3 regions of the Streptomyces sp. NPDC016562 genome follow, and region 2 is predicted to be linked to each of the others. Evidence: riboswitches for the same ligand, from Rfam matches in the RefSeq annotation. Region 2 holds a riboswitch; each other region holds the start of a gene.
What was found. Region 2 has a riboswitch for thiamine pyrophosphate ahead of thiC (phosphomethylpyrimidine synthase ThiC). Riboswitches for the same ligand answer to the same signal wherever they lie in the genome.
Positions count from the first base shown of each region.

Region 1 (5,587 bases), on a different contig from region 2:
AGCAACGACGGCAGCATCATCCGGGTGACCTTCCCCGAGCTGACGCAGGACCGCCGCAAGGAGTACATCAAGGTCGCCAAGAACAAGGCCGAGGACTCCAAGGTCTCCATCCGCGCCGTCCGCCGCAAGGCGAAGGACGCCCTCGACAAGCTCGTCAAGGACAAGGAGGCCGGCGAGGACGAGGTGCGCCGGGCCGAGAAGGAGCTCGACGACACCACCGCGAAGTACGTCGCGCAGGTGGACGAGCTCCTCAAGCACAAGGAAGCCGAGCTCCTCGAAGTCTGATGAACGACTCTTCCTGGCAGCCGGAGCCGGTTCCGGCGGGTCCCGCATACGATGCGCAGGTGGGCCCGCACACTCGGCCCATGCCCATCGTGCCCGATGCCGCCGGCCGTGACTTCGACGACCGGGAAGCACGCGATCGGGGGGCCGCCGAGGACGGCGGCCCCTTCTTCCGCGCCGAGACGCCGCCGCAGGAGCCCATGCCCAGCCCCCCGCCTCCGCACGCCCCGCACCCGCAGGGCGCCCCGACCCCGCCGCCGAAGAAGCGCGCGGGGCGGGACCTGCGCGCCGCCATAGGGGTCGGTGTCGGTCTCGGTGCGGTGATCTTCGCCTCGTTGCTGATCGTCAAGGCCGTCTTCGTCGGTGTCGTCGTCGTCGCCGTCGTGGTCGGCCTGTGGGAGCTCACCTCCCGGCTGCAGGAGCAGAAGGGCATCAAGGCCCCGCTGGTCCCGCTCGCGGTCGGCGGCGCGGCCATGGTCATCGCCGGATACGTCCGGGGGGCCGAGGGCGCCTGGGTCGCCATGGCGCTGACCGTGCTGGCGGTCCTGGTGTGGCGGATGACGGAGCCGCCCGAGGGCTACCTCAAGGACGTCACGGCGGGCGCCTTCGCGGCGTTCTACGTGCCCTTCCTGGCCACCTTCGTCGCGATGCTGCTGACCGCAGACGACGGTCCGCAGCGCGTGATCACCTTCCTGCTCCTGACCGTGGTCAGCGACACCGGGGCCTACGCGGTCGGCTGGCGCTTCGGGAAGACCAAGCTCGCGCCGCGCATCAGCCCCGGCAAGACCCGCGAGGGCCTGTTCGGCGCGGTGGCCTTCGCCATGGCGGCCGGCGCGCTGTGCATGGAGTTCCTGATCGACGGCGGTTCCTGGTGGCAGGGCCTGCTGCTCGGCCTCGCCGTCGCGGTCAGCGCCACCCTGGGCGACCTGGGCGAGTCGATGATCAAGCGGGACCTGGGCATCAAGGACATGGGGACCCTGCTTCCCGGACACGGCGGCATCATGGACCGCCTGGACTCGCTGCTCCCCACCGCCCCGGTGGTGTGGCTGCTGCTGGCCCTCTTCGTCGGAACCGGCTGAGCGGGGCCGACCGGGCCCGGGCGGTTACTCTTGAAAGGCGTGCTGCTTCTGCGGCGCGCCTTTCGTCTTACGAGGAGTACCTGCCATGGCCCGCCCTGTTCCGGGAGAGCTCACCTTCGTCGCCCCGCGCGGAGCCAAGAAGCCGCCCCGGCACCTCGCCGACCTCACGCCGGAGGAGCGCCGCGAGGCGGTCGCCGCGATCGGTGAGAAGCCCTTCCGGGCCAAGCAGCTCTCCCAGCACTACTTCGCGCGCTACGCGCACGACCCGGCCGAGTGGACGGACATCCCCGCGGCCTCCCGCGAGAAGCTCCAGCAGGAGCTCCTCCCGGACCTGATGAACGTGGTCCGTCACATCTCCTGCGACAACGACACCACGCGCAAGACCCTGTGGAAGCTGCACGACGGCACCCTCGTCGAGTCCGTGCTGATGCGCTACCCCGACCGGGTCACGATGTGCATCTCCTCGCAGGCCGGCTGCGGCATGAACTGTCCGTTCTGCGCCACCGGCCAGGCCGGTCTGGACCGCAACCTGTCGACCGCCGAGATCGTGCACCAGATCGTCGACGGCATGCGCGCCCTGCGCGACGGCGAGGTCCCCGGCGGCCCCGCCCGGCTGTCGAACATCGTTTTCATGGGCATGGGCGAGCCGCTCGCCAACTACAACCGGGTGGTCGGCGCCATCCGCCGGCTCACCGACCCGGAGCCCGACGGCCTGGGCCTGTCCCAGCGCGGGATCACCGTCTCCACCGTCGGCCTGGTCCCGGCCATGCTGCGGTTCGCCGACGAGGGCTTCAAGTGCCGTCTCGCCGTCTCGCTGCACGCGCCCGACGACGAGCTGCGCGACACCCTGGTCCCCGTGAACACCCGCTGGAACGTCCGCGAGGTCCTCGGCGCGGCCTGGGAGTACGCGGAGAAGTCCGGCCGCCGGATCTCGATCGAGTACGCCCTGATCCGCGACATCAACGACCAGGCCTGGCGCGGTGACCTGCTGGGCAAGCTGCTCAAGGGCAAGCGCGTCCACGTCAACCTGATCCCGCTGAACCCGACGCCGGGCTCCAAGTGGACCGCCTCGCGCCCCGAGGACGAGAGGGCCTTCGTGGAGGCCATCGCCCGTCACGGCGTGCCCGTGACCGTACGCGACACCCGCGGCCAGGAGATCGACGGCGCGTGCGGCCAGCTGGCCGCTTCGGAGCGCTAGGAGCCCTAGGAGCGCTTGGAGCACTGGATTCCGCTTCCGTTCTGCATGATTCGGCCACGGGGTACCCTGTGGCCGAACCAATTTCATATTCCGACAGGGGAGCGCCACAGCGCTGAGAGTGCGGCAACCGTCATCCGCAGACCCTCTGAACCTCGCCCCGGTCATTCGGGGTAGGAAGTTCGGTCACCACTCAAGCTGTTGCGCCCTGCCCGGCGTCCGCTCGCACTGAGCGCCGGGCGGGGCCGCGTCTTCTCCTGGTCATCCCAGGAGGAATCACCAGTGAGCACCACCAAGAAGATCGCGGGCGCCGCGCTCGCGGCCGCGCTGGGCGTCAGCACGCTCAGCGCCTGCGGCGGCGACGCCGAGGACAAGACCGCCGGCGCCGGCGAGAGCCCGAAGTCCAAGACCGTCACCCTCGTCTCGCACGACTCCTTCAACGTGACCGACACGGTCCTGAAGGAGTTCGAGCAGCAGAGCGGCTACACCGTCAAGGTGCTGAAGTCCGGGGACGCCGGCGCGGCACTGAACCAGGAGATCCTCACCAAGGGCTCGCCGCGCGGCGACGTCTTCTTCGGGGTGGACAACACCCTGCTCTCGCGCGCCCTCGACAACGGTCTCTTCACGCCGTACGAGGCCAAGGGCCTGGCCGAGGTGAAGCCCGAGTACGTGCTCGACAAGGAGCACCGCGTCACCCCGGTCGACTCCGGCGACATCTGCGTCAACTACGACAAGGCGTACTTCGCGGACAAGAAGATCGCCCCGCCGCAGACGCTGGACGACCTGATCAAGCCGGAGTACAAGAACCTGCTGGTCACCGAGAACGCCGCGACCTCCTCGCCCGGCCTCGGCTTCCTCCTCGCCTCCGTCGGCAAGTACGGCGATGGGGGCACCTCCCAGGGCGAAGCCTCTGGGGGAGGGTGGAAGGACTACTGGAGCAAGCTGAAGGCCAACGGCGTCGAGGTCGTCGACGGCTGGGAGCAGGCCTACAACGAGCGCTTCTCCGGCTCGGCGGGCGGCAAGAAGGCCAAGGGCGACCGCCCGCTGGTCGTCTCCTACGCCTCCAGCCCCCCGGTCGAGGTGCTGTACGGCGAGCCGCAGCCGGCCGAGGCCCCGACGGGCGTCGCCACCGGCACCTGCTTCCGCCAGATCGAGTTCGCGGGTCTGCTGAAGGGGGCGAAGAACGAGGAGGGCGGCAAGGCGCTCGTCGACTTCCTGATCAGCAAGAAGTTCCAGGAGGACATGCCGCTCCAGATGTTCGTGAACCCGGTGACGGCGAACGCCGCCCTGCCGGAGCTGTTCACCAAGCACGGCGCGGTCGTCGAGAAGCCCGAGAACGTCGCTCCGCAGACCATCGCCGAGAACCGTGAGCAGTGGGTCAAGGCATGGACCGCGCTCGTCGTGAAGTAAGCGGTACGAAGGTTCCGCGCGCGGCGCCGGGGGGCGCCGCGGCGGTCCCCGGCCCCGCCGGGACGGCCGTCAGGGCGACCGCCGTGCGGCTCGCCCTGATGGCCGTTCCCCTCGCCTTCTTCGGGCTGTTCTTCGCCTACCCCGTCGCCGCGATCGTCGGGCGCGGCCTCAAGACCGCCGACGGGTGGCAGTTCGGCCGGATCGGCGAGGTGATCACCCGGCCCGACATCGCCGGAGTGCTGTGGTTCACCACATGGCAGGCGCTCGCCTCCACCGCGCTCACGCTGCTGATCGCACTCCCCGGCGCGTACGTCTTCGCGCGCTTCGAGTTCCCCGGCAAGCAGGTGCTGCGCGCCGTGGTGACCGTGCCGTTCGTGCTGCCGACCGTGGTCGTCGGCACCGCCTTCCTGGCCCTCGTCGGCCGGGGCGGGCTGCTGGACGAGGTGGCGGGCGTACGGCTCGACACCACGGTCTGGGCCATCCTCCTCGCGCACGTCTTCTTCAACTACGCCGTCGTCGTCCGCACGGTCGGCGGGCTGTGGGCCCAGCTGGATCCCCGCCAGGAGGAGGCCGCCCGGGTGCTGGGCGCGGGCCGGTTCGCCGCCTGGCGGCGGGTGACGCTGCCCGCCCTGGCCCCCTCCGTGGCCGCCGCCTCGCTGATGGTGTTCCTGTTCACCTTCAGCTCCTTCGGCGTCGTACTCATCCTGGGCGGGCCCTCGTACTCCACGCTTGAGGTGGAGGTCTACCGGCAGACCGCACAGCTCCTGGACCTGCCCACGGCCGCCGTGCTGACGATGGTGCAGTTCGCCGCGGTCGGCGCCGTCCTCGGCGTGCACGCCTGGACCGTGCGCAAGCGCGAGACCGCGCTCCGGCTGGTCGACCCCGGCCGGACCACGCACCGCCCCCGCGGCCTGGCGCAACGCGCCCTGCTGGGCGGGGTGTTGCTGACGGTGGCGCTGCTGATCGTGCTGCCGCTCGGCGTGCTGGTGGAACGGTCCTTCGACACCCCCGGCGGCTACGGCCCCGGCTTCTACGAGGCCCTCCAGGACGCGGGCGCCGGTGGCGGGACCTTCCTGGTGCCGCCGCTGGACGCCATCGGCAACTCCCTGCGGTACGCGCTCGCCGCCACCGCGATCGCCCTGGTCATCGGGGGTCTCGCCGCCGCGGCCCTGACCCGGCGCGGCGGCCGCTTCGTACGCGGCTTCGACGCGCTGCTGATGCTCCCGCTCGGCGTGTCCGCCGTCACCGTGGGCTTCGGCTTCCTCATCACCCTGGACGGGCCGCCGCTGGACCTGCGGACCTCGTGGATCCTGGTGCCGTTGGCCCAGGCGCTGGTGGGGGTGCCCTTCGTCGTGCGGAGCATGCTGCCGGTGCTGCGCGCGGTGGACGGGCGGCTGCGGGAGGCGGCCGCGGTGCTCGGCGCGTCCCCCTGGCGGGCCTGGCGGGAGGTGGACCTGCCGCTGGTGCGGCGGGCGTTGCTGATCGCGGCCGGGTTCGCCTTCGCGGTGTCGCTGGGCGAGTTCGGCGCGACCGTCTTCATCGCGCGGCCGGACCAGCCGACCCTGCCGGTCGCCGTGGCGCGGCTGCTGGGCCGGGCCGGAGAGCTGAACTACGGGCAGGC
Region 1 is NZ_JBIBRZ010000001.1:87,763-93,349, reverse strand. Features, by position in the region: gene frr (ribosome recycling factor) at 1-285, shown strand, start outside; gene ACF059_RS00395 (phosphatidate cytidylyltransferase) at 285-1,361, shown strand; gene rlmN (23S rRNA (adenine(2503)-C(2))-methyltransferase RlmN) at 1,447-2,559, shown strand; TPP riboswitch at 2,645-2,754, shown strand; gene ACF059_RS00385 (thiamine ABC transporter substrate binding subunit) at 2,839-3,966, shown strand; gene ACF059_RS00380 (ABC transporter permease) at 4,065-5,587, shown strand, end outside.
Region 1: another riboswitch for thiamine pyrophosphate. It lies ahead of ACF059_RS00385 (thiamine ABC transporter substrate binding subunit); the one in region 2 lies ahead of thiC (phosphomethylpyrimidine synthase ThiC).

Region 2 (5,587 bases):
CCGGCCCCCGCGTACCGGCCCCGCGGCCGGCCCGGCGGCCGGGGATCCCGGCCGGTCGGCGGAGACCACCAGCGCGGCGAGCGCCGTGGTCACCGGGACGGAGGCCACGAGGCCGATCGAGCCCACGAGGGTCCGTACGATCTCCTCCGCCACCAGCTCGCTGTTGGCCACCGAACCCATGCTGCTGTTCGCGATCGAGAACAGCAGGAGAAGCGGCAGAGCGGCGCCCGCGTAGGCGAGCACCAGGGTGTTGACCACCGAGGCGATGTGGTCGCGTCCGATCCGGATGGCCGCCCGGTACAGTCCGCGCGGCCCCATCGACGGGTCGGCCTGGTGGAGTTCCCACACCGCCGACGTCTGGGTGACCGTCACATCGTCGAGCACGCCCAGGGATCCGATGATCACACCGGCGAGCAGCAGACCGCTCATGTCGATGTCCGGGTAGAGACCGTGGATCAGTCCGGTGTTGTCGTCGGTGTTGCCGCTGAGGGACGCCCAGCCGATGAACAGCGAGCCCAGCAGCCCGATCAGCAGCAGCGAGACGAGCGTGCCGAGCACGGCGACCGAGGTACGGGCCGTCAGGCCGTGGCACATGTAGAGCGCGATCAGCATGATGGCGCTCGCGCCGATCACCGCCACGACCAGCGGGTTCGAGCCCTGCAGGATGGCCGGGAGGATGAAGAGCGTCAGCACGCCGAAGCTGACGACCAGCGCGATCAGTGCGAACAGCCCGCGCATCCGCCCGACGAGCACGACGGCGAGGGCGAAGATGCCGGCCAGCAGCGCCATCGGGAACTTGCGGTTCACGTCGATCACCGAGTACTGGAGGTCGCGCGGGGCGTCCGGCGCGTACGCCACGACCACCTCCTGGCCGTCCGTCAACTGCCGGGGGGCGCCCGGCTGGACGATCTCCACGAAGGTGCGGCCCTTCTCCGGGCCGCTGCCGATCTCGATGGTGGCCTTCTTGCACTCCCCGGTCTGCGCGGCCTGCGCCTCACGCCCCTCGGGGGTGGAGGTGTCGCCCGTCGGCGGCACCTGCGCGGCGTTCACTGATTTGCAGTCGACCTGTGCGAGCGAGACGACCTTGCCCTGCTGGGTCTGCCGGTCGAAGCCGACCCCCGTGCGCTCGTGGGCGGGGGCGCCGCCGGGCCAGAGGACGGCCATGCCGACGAAGACGGCGGTGGCGAAGGGGATCAGTACGGCCGCGATGACCTTGCGCAGGTGCTTCGACACCGGAGCCGCTGGGCCGTGACCATGGCTGTGCCCGTGAGCATGCCCGTGCCCGTGCCCGTTTCCGTGCCCGGGACCTGGGTGCTCGTGGCCGGTGTGGCCAGCGGGCTCGGTGGGATCGGTGGGGGGCTGCGGCGAAGTCGTCACCAGCAGATCATCGCAAGAGATGAGGGGGCCCACTGTTCAGCACGCCATGGATGACGCTAGCGTGGGGGCTACTTTGCACAACGCGGGAGCTCGGAGCACCGGGCTGAGAGGACGCTGATCACCGTACGCGCATCACGGATGCGTACGGGAAGAGGCTGCGTCGACCGCCGAACCTGTTACCGGGTAATGCCGGCGTAGGGAGATCAGGTCTCATGACCATTCAGGACGACGCACGCACGCCTGCCGTCAGCCAGGACGCCGACGGCCAGACCGAGCGCCAGCCGGGCTGGCACAAGGGATACGTGGCGGGCTCCCGCCCCGACCTCCGGGTGCCGGTCCGCCAGGTCCACCTCACCAACGGCAAGGACGTGACGCTGTACGACACGTCCGGGCCGTACACCGACCCGCAGATCGAGACCGACGTGCGCCGCGGCCTCGCACCGCTGCGCGAGAACTGGATCATCGGCCGCGGTGACACCGAGGAGTACGCGGGCCGTCCCGTGCGCCCCGAGGACGACGGCATCAAGCACACCTCGCCGCGCGGCGGGCTGAAGAACCTCGACGCGGTCTTCCCGGGCCGCCCGCGCCAGCCCCGCCGCGGCCGTGGCGGCGCCGCCGTCACGCAGCTCGCGTACGCCCGCCGGGGTGAGATCACCCCGGAGATGGAGTACGTCGCGATCCGCGAGAACGTCTCCCCCGAGGTCGTGCGCGAGGAGATCGCCGCGGGCCGGGCCGTGCTTCCGGCGAACGTGAACCACCCCGAGATCGAGCCGATGATCATCGGCAAGCGGTTCCTGGTGAAGGTCAACGCCAACATCGGCAACTCGGCCGTCACCTCCTCCATCGAGGAGGAGGTCGACAAGATGACCTGGGCGACCAAGTGGGGCGCCGACACGGTCATGGACCTCTCGACGGGCCGCAACATCCACACCACCCGCGAGTGGGTCCTGCGCAACTCGCCCGTCCCCATCGGCACCGTGCCGCTGTACCAGGCGCTGGAGAAGGTCGACGGCCGCGCCGAGGACCTGACCTGGGATATCTACAAGGACACGGTCATCGAGCAGGCCGAGCAGGGCGTCGACTACATGACGGTCCACGCCGGCGTGCTGCTGCCCTACGTGCCGCTGACCGCCCGCCGCAAGACCGGCATCGTCTCGCGCGGTGGCTCGATCATGGCCGCCTGGTGCCTGGCGCACCACAAGGAGAACTTCCTTTACACGAACTTCGAGGAGCTCTGCGAGATCCTGGCGTCCTACGACGTCACGTACTCGCTCGGCGACGGCCTGCGCCCCGGCTCCATCGCGGACGCCAACGACGCGGCGCAGTTCGCGGAGCTCAAGACGCTCGGCGAGCTGAACACGATCGCCAAGCGCCACAACGTCCAGACCATGATCGAGGGCCCGGGCCACGTCCCGATGCACAAGATCAAGGAGAACATCGACCTCCAGCAGGAGATCTGCGAGGAGGCGCCGTTCTACACGCTCGGCCCGCTCACCACGGACGTCGCGCCCGCGTACGACCACATCACCTCGGGCATCGGCGCCGCGATGATCGCCTGGTGGGGCACCGCGATGCTCTGCTACGTCACGCCCAAGGAGCACCTGGGCCTGCCCAACCGGGACGACGTGAAGACCGGCGTGATCACCTACAAGATCGCCGCGCACGCCGCGGACCTGGCCAAGGGGCACCCCGGTGCCCAGGAGTGGGACGACGCGCTGTCGGACGCGCGGTTCGAGTTCCGCTGGGAGGACCAGTTCAACCTGGCCCTGGACCCGGACACGGCCCGCGAGTTCCACGACGAGACCCTGCCCGCCGAGCCGGCCAAGACCGCGCACTTCTGCTCCATGTGCGGTCCGAAGTTCTGCTCGATGAAGATCTCGCAGGACATCCGCCGTGAGCACGGCGGGGACCTGAGGGCCGACGAGATCCAGGCGGGCATGGCGGAGAAGTCCGCCGAGTTCGCGGCCTCCGGCAACCGGGTCTACCTGCCGCTGGCCGACTGAGCCACACGCGAACAGGACCGGCCCGCACCCGAGGGGGGAGGAGCGGGCCGGTCCGGCGTGGGCCGGCGGTCTGGTTCGCAGTACGCCGGCCGTCTGGTCTCCGTACGCCGGCGGTCGGGCTTTCGTACGCCGGTCAGGCGACGACCCGGTAGTCCGGGCCCAGCTTGGCCCGCGAGAACGCGAGGTTCTCGGCGATCCGTTCGCGCTGGGTCTCAGGAAGCGCGTCCGACTGGAGGAGGCGCTCGCAGCAGTCCAGGGACTCCTGGTAGGCGCCGACCCAGTAGGCGGCGACCGCGAGTTCGTCGAGCGCCCGCCACTCGTACCAGTCGAACTCGACGAACAGGATGTCGTCGGGGCGCGGGATCCGCACCGCCTGCCGGGCGAACATGTACGCGAGCGGCCAGCGGCCCTCGTTGCGGCAGAGGCGGGCGAGATCGCCCAGCGCCTCGGCGCGTGAGGGTCGGCTCTCGTGCGCGCGCAGGTAGCGGTCCATCACCTCGGCCGGCGGCCTCTTGAGACGGGCCGCGAGCCGTGCCGCGTAGAGCCGGGCGCAGAAGGCCTCCTCGGCGAAGCCGCCCATGCCGGCCCGGAGGTCGTAGGCGGTGAGGGACTTCTCCGGCTCTCCCGCGTCGCGCCAGCTCTGCGCCAGGTAGAACGCGTAACGGGCATTGTCGGGTTCCTTGATCAGCCCCTGCCGGAGGATCTCCGCGTCCCGCAGGTATTTCTCCCGCTCACCGCCTTCCCCGAGGCGCGATCCGCCGCCGACGACGAGGATATGGGCGCCTTCGAGGGTTCCCTGGCTGAACCGCTCCTCGCAGTCGAGGTACTCGTGGAGTACGCCGACGTATTTCCACGGCAATCGGGTGGAGACCAGAGCGGGCCGCCAATGGATGACGGGCCGGTGGTGCACGGCGACGCCATAGGCGTCGAGCGTCAGCTCCGGCATCTGAAAGCCGGGCGGTGCCTCCATCATGTCGTCGGCGTCGAGGAACAGCAGGTAGTCGGCGGTGGGGCGGGCGAGTTCGATCGCCTCGTTGCGGCTGCCGTCGAATCCCTTCCACGGCCGCTCGTGCAGAACACCGGGAAGATCGCTGAAGAATTCCCGGATGATCTCCTGGGTTCCGTCCGTCGAACCGGTGTCCACGATCACCCAGGTGTCGATCAATGGGCGTACCGATTCGAGGCAGCGCCGGATGACCGGGGCCTCATTCTTGACGATCATGTTCAGGCAGACCGTTGATTTCAAGGTTCCCATCCACTGTAGTGATGAAAATGACCTTGGGGCGACCGTAGGCATCCGGGTAATGCCGTGCAAGGAAGCTCGACCGCGGGGGCGGGGGACGGGCGGAGTCCGGCACGGTACGAGGGCCATTGGCGTGGCGCTACTCGTCCGATAAGTGGACTTATGAGTGAGGCCTTCCGTCACACGCGGCGGTGATCCACACGATGACCGAGGTGGTCCGGGAGGACCCGGACATCGTGCGATCCCGTTTCGAGAAGGAGTGGTATGAGCCCCGACAACAGGTCCAGGTCAACCCTCGGTCCGCTGCCACGGCGCAGCGGCTGGCTGGCCGGTGGCACGCTCGCCTCACTTGCCCTGGTGATGGTGGGCGTCGCCAGCCCGGTCTTCGCCACGGCTGAGTCGATCCAGTCGGCCGCGAGGGTCAACGCGGCGAGCCCCACCGGGGTGAACCACTGCCCCCCGCACCAGCACCACCACAACCCGGATGAGGATCCGGCCTACAACCCGGACGAGGATCCGGAGAACAACCCGGACTACAACCCGGACGAAGACCCGAGGGGCGAGGACATGCAGGCCGGCGCGCCGGTCGGGGACGACAGGTGCGAGCAGGGCGGCCCTGGCGCCACGGGTGCCACGGGTGCGACGGGTCCCAGGGGTGCGACGGGTGCCACGGGTGCCACGGGTGCGACGGGTGCGACGGGCGCTGACGGCGCCACGGGCGCCACGGGCGCGACAGGTGCCACGGGTGCGACCGGTGCGACCGGTGCGACCGGCGCCACGGGGGCCACGGGTACGGACGGTCTGCCCGGTGCGACCGGTGCGACCGGTGCGACCGGCGCGACCGGCGCGACCGGAGCCACGGGTGCCACCGGCGCTACGGGCGCCACCGGCGCGGACGGTCTGAACGGCCTGGACGGCGCCATCGGCGCGACGGGTGCCACGGGCGCCACCGGCGCCACCGGCC
Region 2 is NZ_JBIBRZ010000004.1:507,080-512,666, forward strand. Features, by position in the region: gene ACF059_RS20855 (YibE/F family protein) at 1-1,410, opposite strand, end outside; TPP riboswitch at 1,450-1,595, shown strand; gene thiC (phosphomethylpyrimidine synthase ThiC) at 1,590-3,380, shown strand; gene ACF059_RS20865 (glycosyltransferase) at 3,514-4,602, opposite strand; gene ACF059_RS20870 (hypothetical protein) at 4,888-5,587, shown strand, end outside.

Region 3 (5,587 bases), on a different contig from region 2:
CCGACTTCAGCGCGACGGCCGGGTCGCCCACCTTCGCCGGGTCCAGCGCGGCCCCCGTCTCGATCAGGCGCCGGCCCTGCGCCAGGTCGCGCGGGCGGCCCACGGCCAGCACCGCCACCAGCGCGCCGTCCCGCAGCCAGCACACCGACCAGGCCGGCCCGGCCGGATCCCCGCGCCACAGCAGGGTGTCCGCCCCGCCGTGGTGTCCGGCGTACTGCACGAAGCGCCCGAACTGCTCCGACCAGAAGTACGGGACCGGGTCGTACGCCTGGACCGGCCCCGCGGCCCCGGCCAGCACGTTCGCCGCGACCGCCCGCGGCCCCTGGAGCGCGTTGTCCCAGTGGTGGACGAGCAGCCGCGTCCCGTAGCGCCCGGACGGGAAGGACGCGCAGTCGCCGACCGCGTACACCCCGGGCAGGGAGGTCCGCAGGTAGGCGTCGGCCGTGATCGAGCCGTCGGGGCCCAGCTCCACGCCGGAGCCGGCCAGCCAGGCGGTGGCGGGCCGCGCGCCGACGCCCACGACGACCGCGTCGGCGGGCAGGGTGCGGCCGTCCGCCAGCAGGACCCGGCCCTCCTCGACCCCGGCGACCTTCGCGCCGGTGATCAGCCCGGCGCCCGCCTCCTCGTACCAGCGGGCCATCGGCGCGGCGACCTCCGCGGGCAGCGCCCCCGCCAGCACCCGGTCGGCCGCCTCGACGACGGTCACCGCGCAGCCCGCCTCCCGGGCCGCGGTGGCGAACTCGGCGCCGATCCAGCCCGCTCCGACGACCACGACCGAGGGGGCCTGGGCGAGGACCGGGCGCAGCCGCTGCGCGTCGTCCAGGGTGCGCAGCAGGTGGACGCCCGGGACGCCCTCGGTGCCGGGCAGGGTCAGCGGCTGCGCGCCGGTCGCCAGTACGAGGACCTCGTACGGGACCGGGCCCGCCTCGGTGTCCAGCTCGCGGTCGGCGGCCCGCAGGCCGGTGACCTCCGTCCCGAGCCGGAGCTCGATGCCGAGCGCTTCGAAGTCCACGTCGAAGGCGGAGTCCTCGGCCTTGCCGAGCAGCACCGCCTTGGACAGCGGGGGCCGGTCGTAGGGCTGGTGGGGTTCGGCTCCCAGGAGGGTCACGGGGCCGGTGAAGCCCTGCTCCCGCAGGGCCACCGCGGTCTGCACCCCGGCCATTCCGGCGCCGACGATCACGACGCCGCGCTGATTCTGTTCCGTCTGCTCGCTCACCCGGCCACCCTAATCATCTGACGCTCCGTCAGGAATAGGTGCCGCCTTACCGGCCGTCGGGAGCCGGGTTAGTCTGGCCACCGTACCTATCGCGGGAGTCCGGCGCACCGGGCTGAGAGGGAGGCTGGCCGGCCTCCGACCGTACGAACCTGATCCGGGTCATGCCGGCGAAGGGAGGGGCTGGACGCCCATGCACGCATCTCGAAGGGAATCCGCCGACGGATCCGCCGACGGATCCGGCGACGGCTCCGGCGGCGGCTCGGCCAGGGGATCCGCCGGGGGATCCGACGCGCTCGTCATCGGTGGCGGGATCATCGGCCTGGTCACCGCCTGGCGGGCCGCGGCGCGCGGACTGCGCACCGTACTGGCCGACCCGGCACCCGGCGGCGGCGCCGCCCAGGTCGCGGCCGGCATGCTCGCCCCCGTCACCGAACTGCACTACGGCGAGGAAGCCCTGCTGGGCCTGGGCCTCGCCTCCGCCGCGCGCTATCCCGACTTCGCCGCCGAGCTCGCCGAGGCCAGCGGCATCGACATCGGCTACCGCGCCTGCGGAACCCTGTCCGTCGCCCTCGACGCCGACGACCGGCTCCACCTGCGCGAACTGCACGCCCTGCAGCGCCGCTGCGGCCTGGAGTCCGAGTGGCTCACCGGCCGCGAGTGCCGCCGCCTGGAGCCGTTGCTCGCCCCGGGCGTCCGCGGCGGCCTGCGCGTGGACGGCGACCACCAGGTCGACCCGCGCCGGCTCGCGGCCGCCCTGCTGGCCGCCTGCGAACGGGCCGGCGTGATCATCCACCGGGCGCGCGCCGAGCGGCTGCTGGTCACCGCCGACCGTGCGGCGGGCGCCCTGCTCGACGACGGTACGCGGGTGCGCGCCCACCAGGTGGTCCTCGCGGCGGGCTCCCTCAGCGGCAGGCTGGCCGGCGTACCGCCGCAGGCGGCCGTACCGGTCCGGCCGGTGAAGGGACAGGTCCTTCGGCTCACGGTGCCGCCCGCCTACGCGCCCTTCCTGTCGCGGACCGTGCGGGCCGTCGTGCGCGGCAGCCACGTCTACCTGGTGCCGCGCGAGAACGGCGAGCTCGTCGTCGGCGCCACCAGCGAGGAACTCGGCTGGGACACCACGGTCACCGCGGGCGGAGTCTACGAACTCCTGCGCGACGCCCACGAACTGGTGCCCGGCATCACCGAACTCCCGCTCACCGAGACCCGCGCGGGGCTGCGTCCCGGCTCGCCCGACAACGCCCCGCTGCTGGGCCCGACCGAACTGCCGGGCCTGCACCTGGCCACCGGCCACTACCGCAACGGGGTGCTGCTCACCCCGCTGACCGGCGACGCGCTGGCGGACCTGCTGACCACCGGCGAATTGCCGGCGGTCGCCCGCCCGTTCAGCCCCCGCCGCTTCTCTGCCGCCCCCCAGGAGTCGTACGCATGACCATCTCCGTCAACGGCGAACCGCGCGAGGTCGCGGCCGGCACCACGCTCGACGCGGTGGTCGCCACCCTGACCGCGGCCCCGTCGGGCGTCGCCGCCGCACTCAACGAGACCGTGGTCCCGCGCGGGCAGTGGCCGGCCACGCCCGTGGGCGAGGGCGACCGGATCGAAATCCTCACCGCGGTCCAGGGGGGCTGAGCACCATGGCGGACGACCTCTTCACCCTCGGCGGCCGGACCTTCTCCTCCCGCCTGATCATGGGCACGGGCGGCGCCCCGAGCCTGGACGTGCTGGAACGCGCCCTCGTCGCGTCCGGCACCGAGCTCACGACCGTGGCGATGCGGCGCCTGGACCCCACGGTCCAGGGCTCCGTCCTGACCGTCCTGTCCAAGCTCGGCATCGCGGTCCTGCCCAACACGGCGGGCTGCTTCACCGCGGGCGAGGCCGTCCTGACGGCGCGCCTCGCGCGGGAGGCGCTCGGCACGGACTGGATCAAGCTGGAGGTGGTCGCGGACGAGCGGACCCTCCTGCCGGACGGCGTGGAACTGCTGGACGCGGCCGAAACCCTCGTCGACGAGGGCTTCACCGTCCTGCCCTACACGAACGACGACCCGGTCCTCGCCCGCAAGCTGGAGGACGTGGGCTGCGCGGCGATCATGCCGCTCGGCTCCCCCATCGGGTCGGGCATGGGCATCCGCAACCCGCACAACTTCGAACTGATCACGGAACGGGCGGGCGTACCGGTGATCCTCGACGCGGGCGCGGGCACCGCCTCCGACGTCGCCCTCGCGATGGAACTGGGCTGCGCGGGAGTGATGCTGGCCTCGGCCGTGACGCGGGCCCAGTCGCCCGCCCTGATGGCGGCGGCCATGCGCGACGCCGTCTCGGCGGGCCGCCTCGCCTTCCGCGCGGGCCGCATCCCCCAACGCCGCTTCGCGGAAGCCTCCTCCCCCACGGAGGGCCGCGCCACCCTGGACCCGGAACGCCCGGCGTTCTGAGGCGGGGGCGGGGGCGGGGGCGGGGGCGGGGGCGGTACGGGACTTCCGCGCGCGGGGTATCCGCCCCCTTGGCCCCCCACCCGCACCCGGCTCGGATTCCCGCGAGCGCACCGAGCCGTGCGGGGGTGGCTTCGGGGGGCGGGAGCCCCTGAGGCGGCATCAGAGACGCGTATGGGGGTTTCCCGTCAGTCTCATCGTCTCTCCGTGTCGGGCCGGTCCCTCAAGGGCGCTCCCTTCGGTCGCGTCGCTGCGCGATGGCCTTCGGCCACCCTTGACCGACCGTCCCGCCCCGGACATACGAAGACTGCCGGGAAACCCCCAAAGGAACGGGCCGGGCCTTCTTTTTCAGGGGCGGGCAGCGTCGCGATGCACGGCCTGGGCCCCGGCCGGCCAGTCCGAGAGGCGGGCGGACGGGATATCGCATCCCGGGACGGGACGAGGGCGAAACGCGTCAGATCGCTACGCGCTTCTCATCTCTCAGCGTCCGACGGCCGTCCTGGGCTGGACATAGGCCGCCACAGATCGCTACACGGTCCCCGACGACGGCGGCAGCCGGTCGTTTGTGGCGGAGAGGGCGGGCCGGGTCTGCTGGAGAGTCGGAGTGCTTCGGACTAGGCGTCGAAGTCGTACTCCAGCACGTAGGAGGCGCTGTCCAGGGTCATCTCGTTGACCTCAACGATCCGCCCGCCGTCGGCGAACGCCGTGCGGACGATCTGGATGACAGGCGTACCCATGGTGAGCGCGAGCTGCTCGGCCTCGTCAGCTGACGGCATCCGGGAGCGCACCTCCTCGCGGAAGTGGACGGGCTTGTGACCCAGCTCGTCCAAACGCGCGTACGTGCCACCGGGGCCGGTGTCGGTCTGTGTGATGGCAGAGTCGGCGACGAGATCCGACGGCAGGTACGAGATTGCGAAGAGCACCGGCTTGCCATCAAGGACGAAGCGACGGCTGCGCGCCCAAACCCGAGACTCCGGGGGAATGCCGAGGGCATCGGCGATGCGGCTGTCCGCCTCTTCTTCGCGCACATCGATCTGATCGACGACGAGCTCTCGGTCTTCGGTATCCGTGGACCAGATCGAACGGCCCGACCCCCACTGCTCCTGTGACAGCCGCTGGATACCGCGCCGCCGCAGGGGCTTGAACGCCCGGACGAAGACACCAGCGCCCTTCCGCGCCTCCGCGAGGCCTTCGTTCTGGAGTACGCCGAGGGCCTGACGTGCGGTCATCCGGGCGACCTCGTACGTGGCCATGAGGTCGTTCTCGCCTGGCAGACGGTCGCCCGGGCCGTACTCGCCCGACTGGATGGCCGTCCTCAGCGCGTCGGCGATCCGCTGGTATTTCGGTCGGCGGCCGCTGCCCTGGGTGGTCATGAAAACGATCACTCCTTCTCTTCTCTAGACACCCTATGACCGGGGATGGCGCACTGCGCGTCCCGTCCCAGTGTTGAGGCCTCTCGCCAGGTAGATCTCTAGAGATGTATTGACGAATCGAGCCGAACCGGCTGTAGTGATACATCTCTAGAGATGCCACCCGCGTGGCCTCACGACTGAGGAGTGATCTGCGTGCGTCAGATTTCCGTCGACACAGCAGCCCCTGTCCCTGACGCGTCGACGCGGGTGGCCGTAGTAGTCGAACCCAGCTCGGATCTGCTCCATCGGGCCCTCGTCGGCTGGGAGCGCTTCCTCGGGACCTTTGAGAAGGTGTCCGATGAGTGAGCGCTACGAGTACGTCCCCCATCGGCTTCTACGGCGCCGCGTCCGTGACATCGCCTCCGGGGCCGAGGGCGAACTGATGGCCGTGATCAACGAGAACGTCTCAGGCTCCGTCGCCCACGAACGCTGGATGGAACTGGCCTACATCCGCGGAGCGTCCGGCCGTGAGTTCACTACCGCGATCGCCAACGTCGAAGCCGTCGGCACAACCGACCGCCATGAACGTCCGCCCC
Region 3 is NZ_JBIBRZ010000007.1:45,439-51,025, reverse strand. Features, by position in the region: gene ACF059_RS25740 (NAD(P)/FAD-dependent oxidoreductase) at 1-1,216, opposite strand, end outside; TPP riboswitch at 1,298-1,409, shown strand; gene thiO (glycine oxidase ThiO) at 1,407-2,645, shown strand; gene thiS (sulfur carrier protein ThiS) at 2,642-2,842, shown strand; gene ACF059_RS25725 (thiazole synthase) at 2,848-3,642, shown strand; gene ACF059_RS25720 (GntR family transcriptional regulator) at 4,254-5,012, opposite strand; gene ACF059_RS25715 (hypothetical protein) at 5,350-5,587, shown strand, end outside.
Region 3: another riboswitch for thiamine pyrophosphate. It lies ahead of thiO (glycine oxidase ThiO); the one in region 2 lies ahead of thiC (phosphomethylpyrimidine synthase ThiC).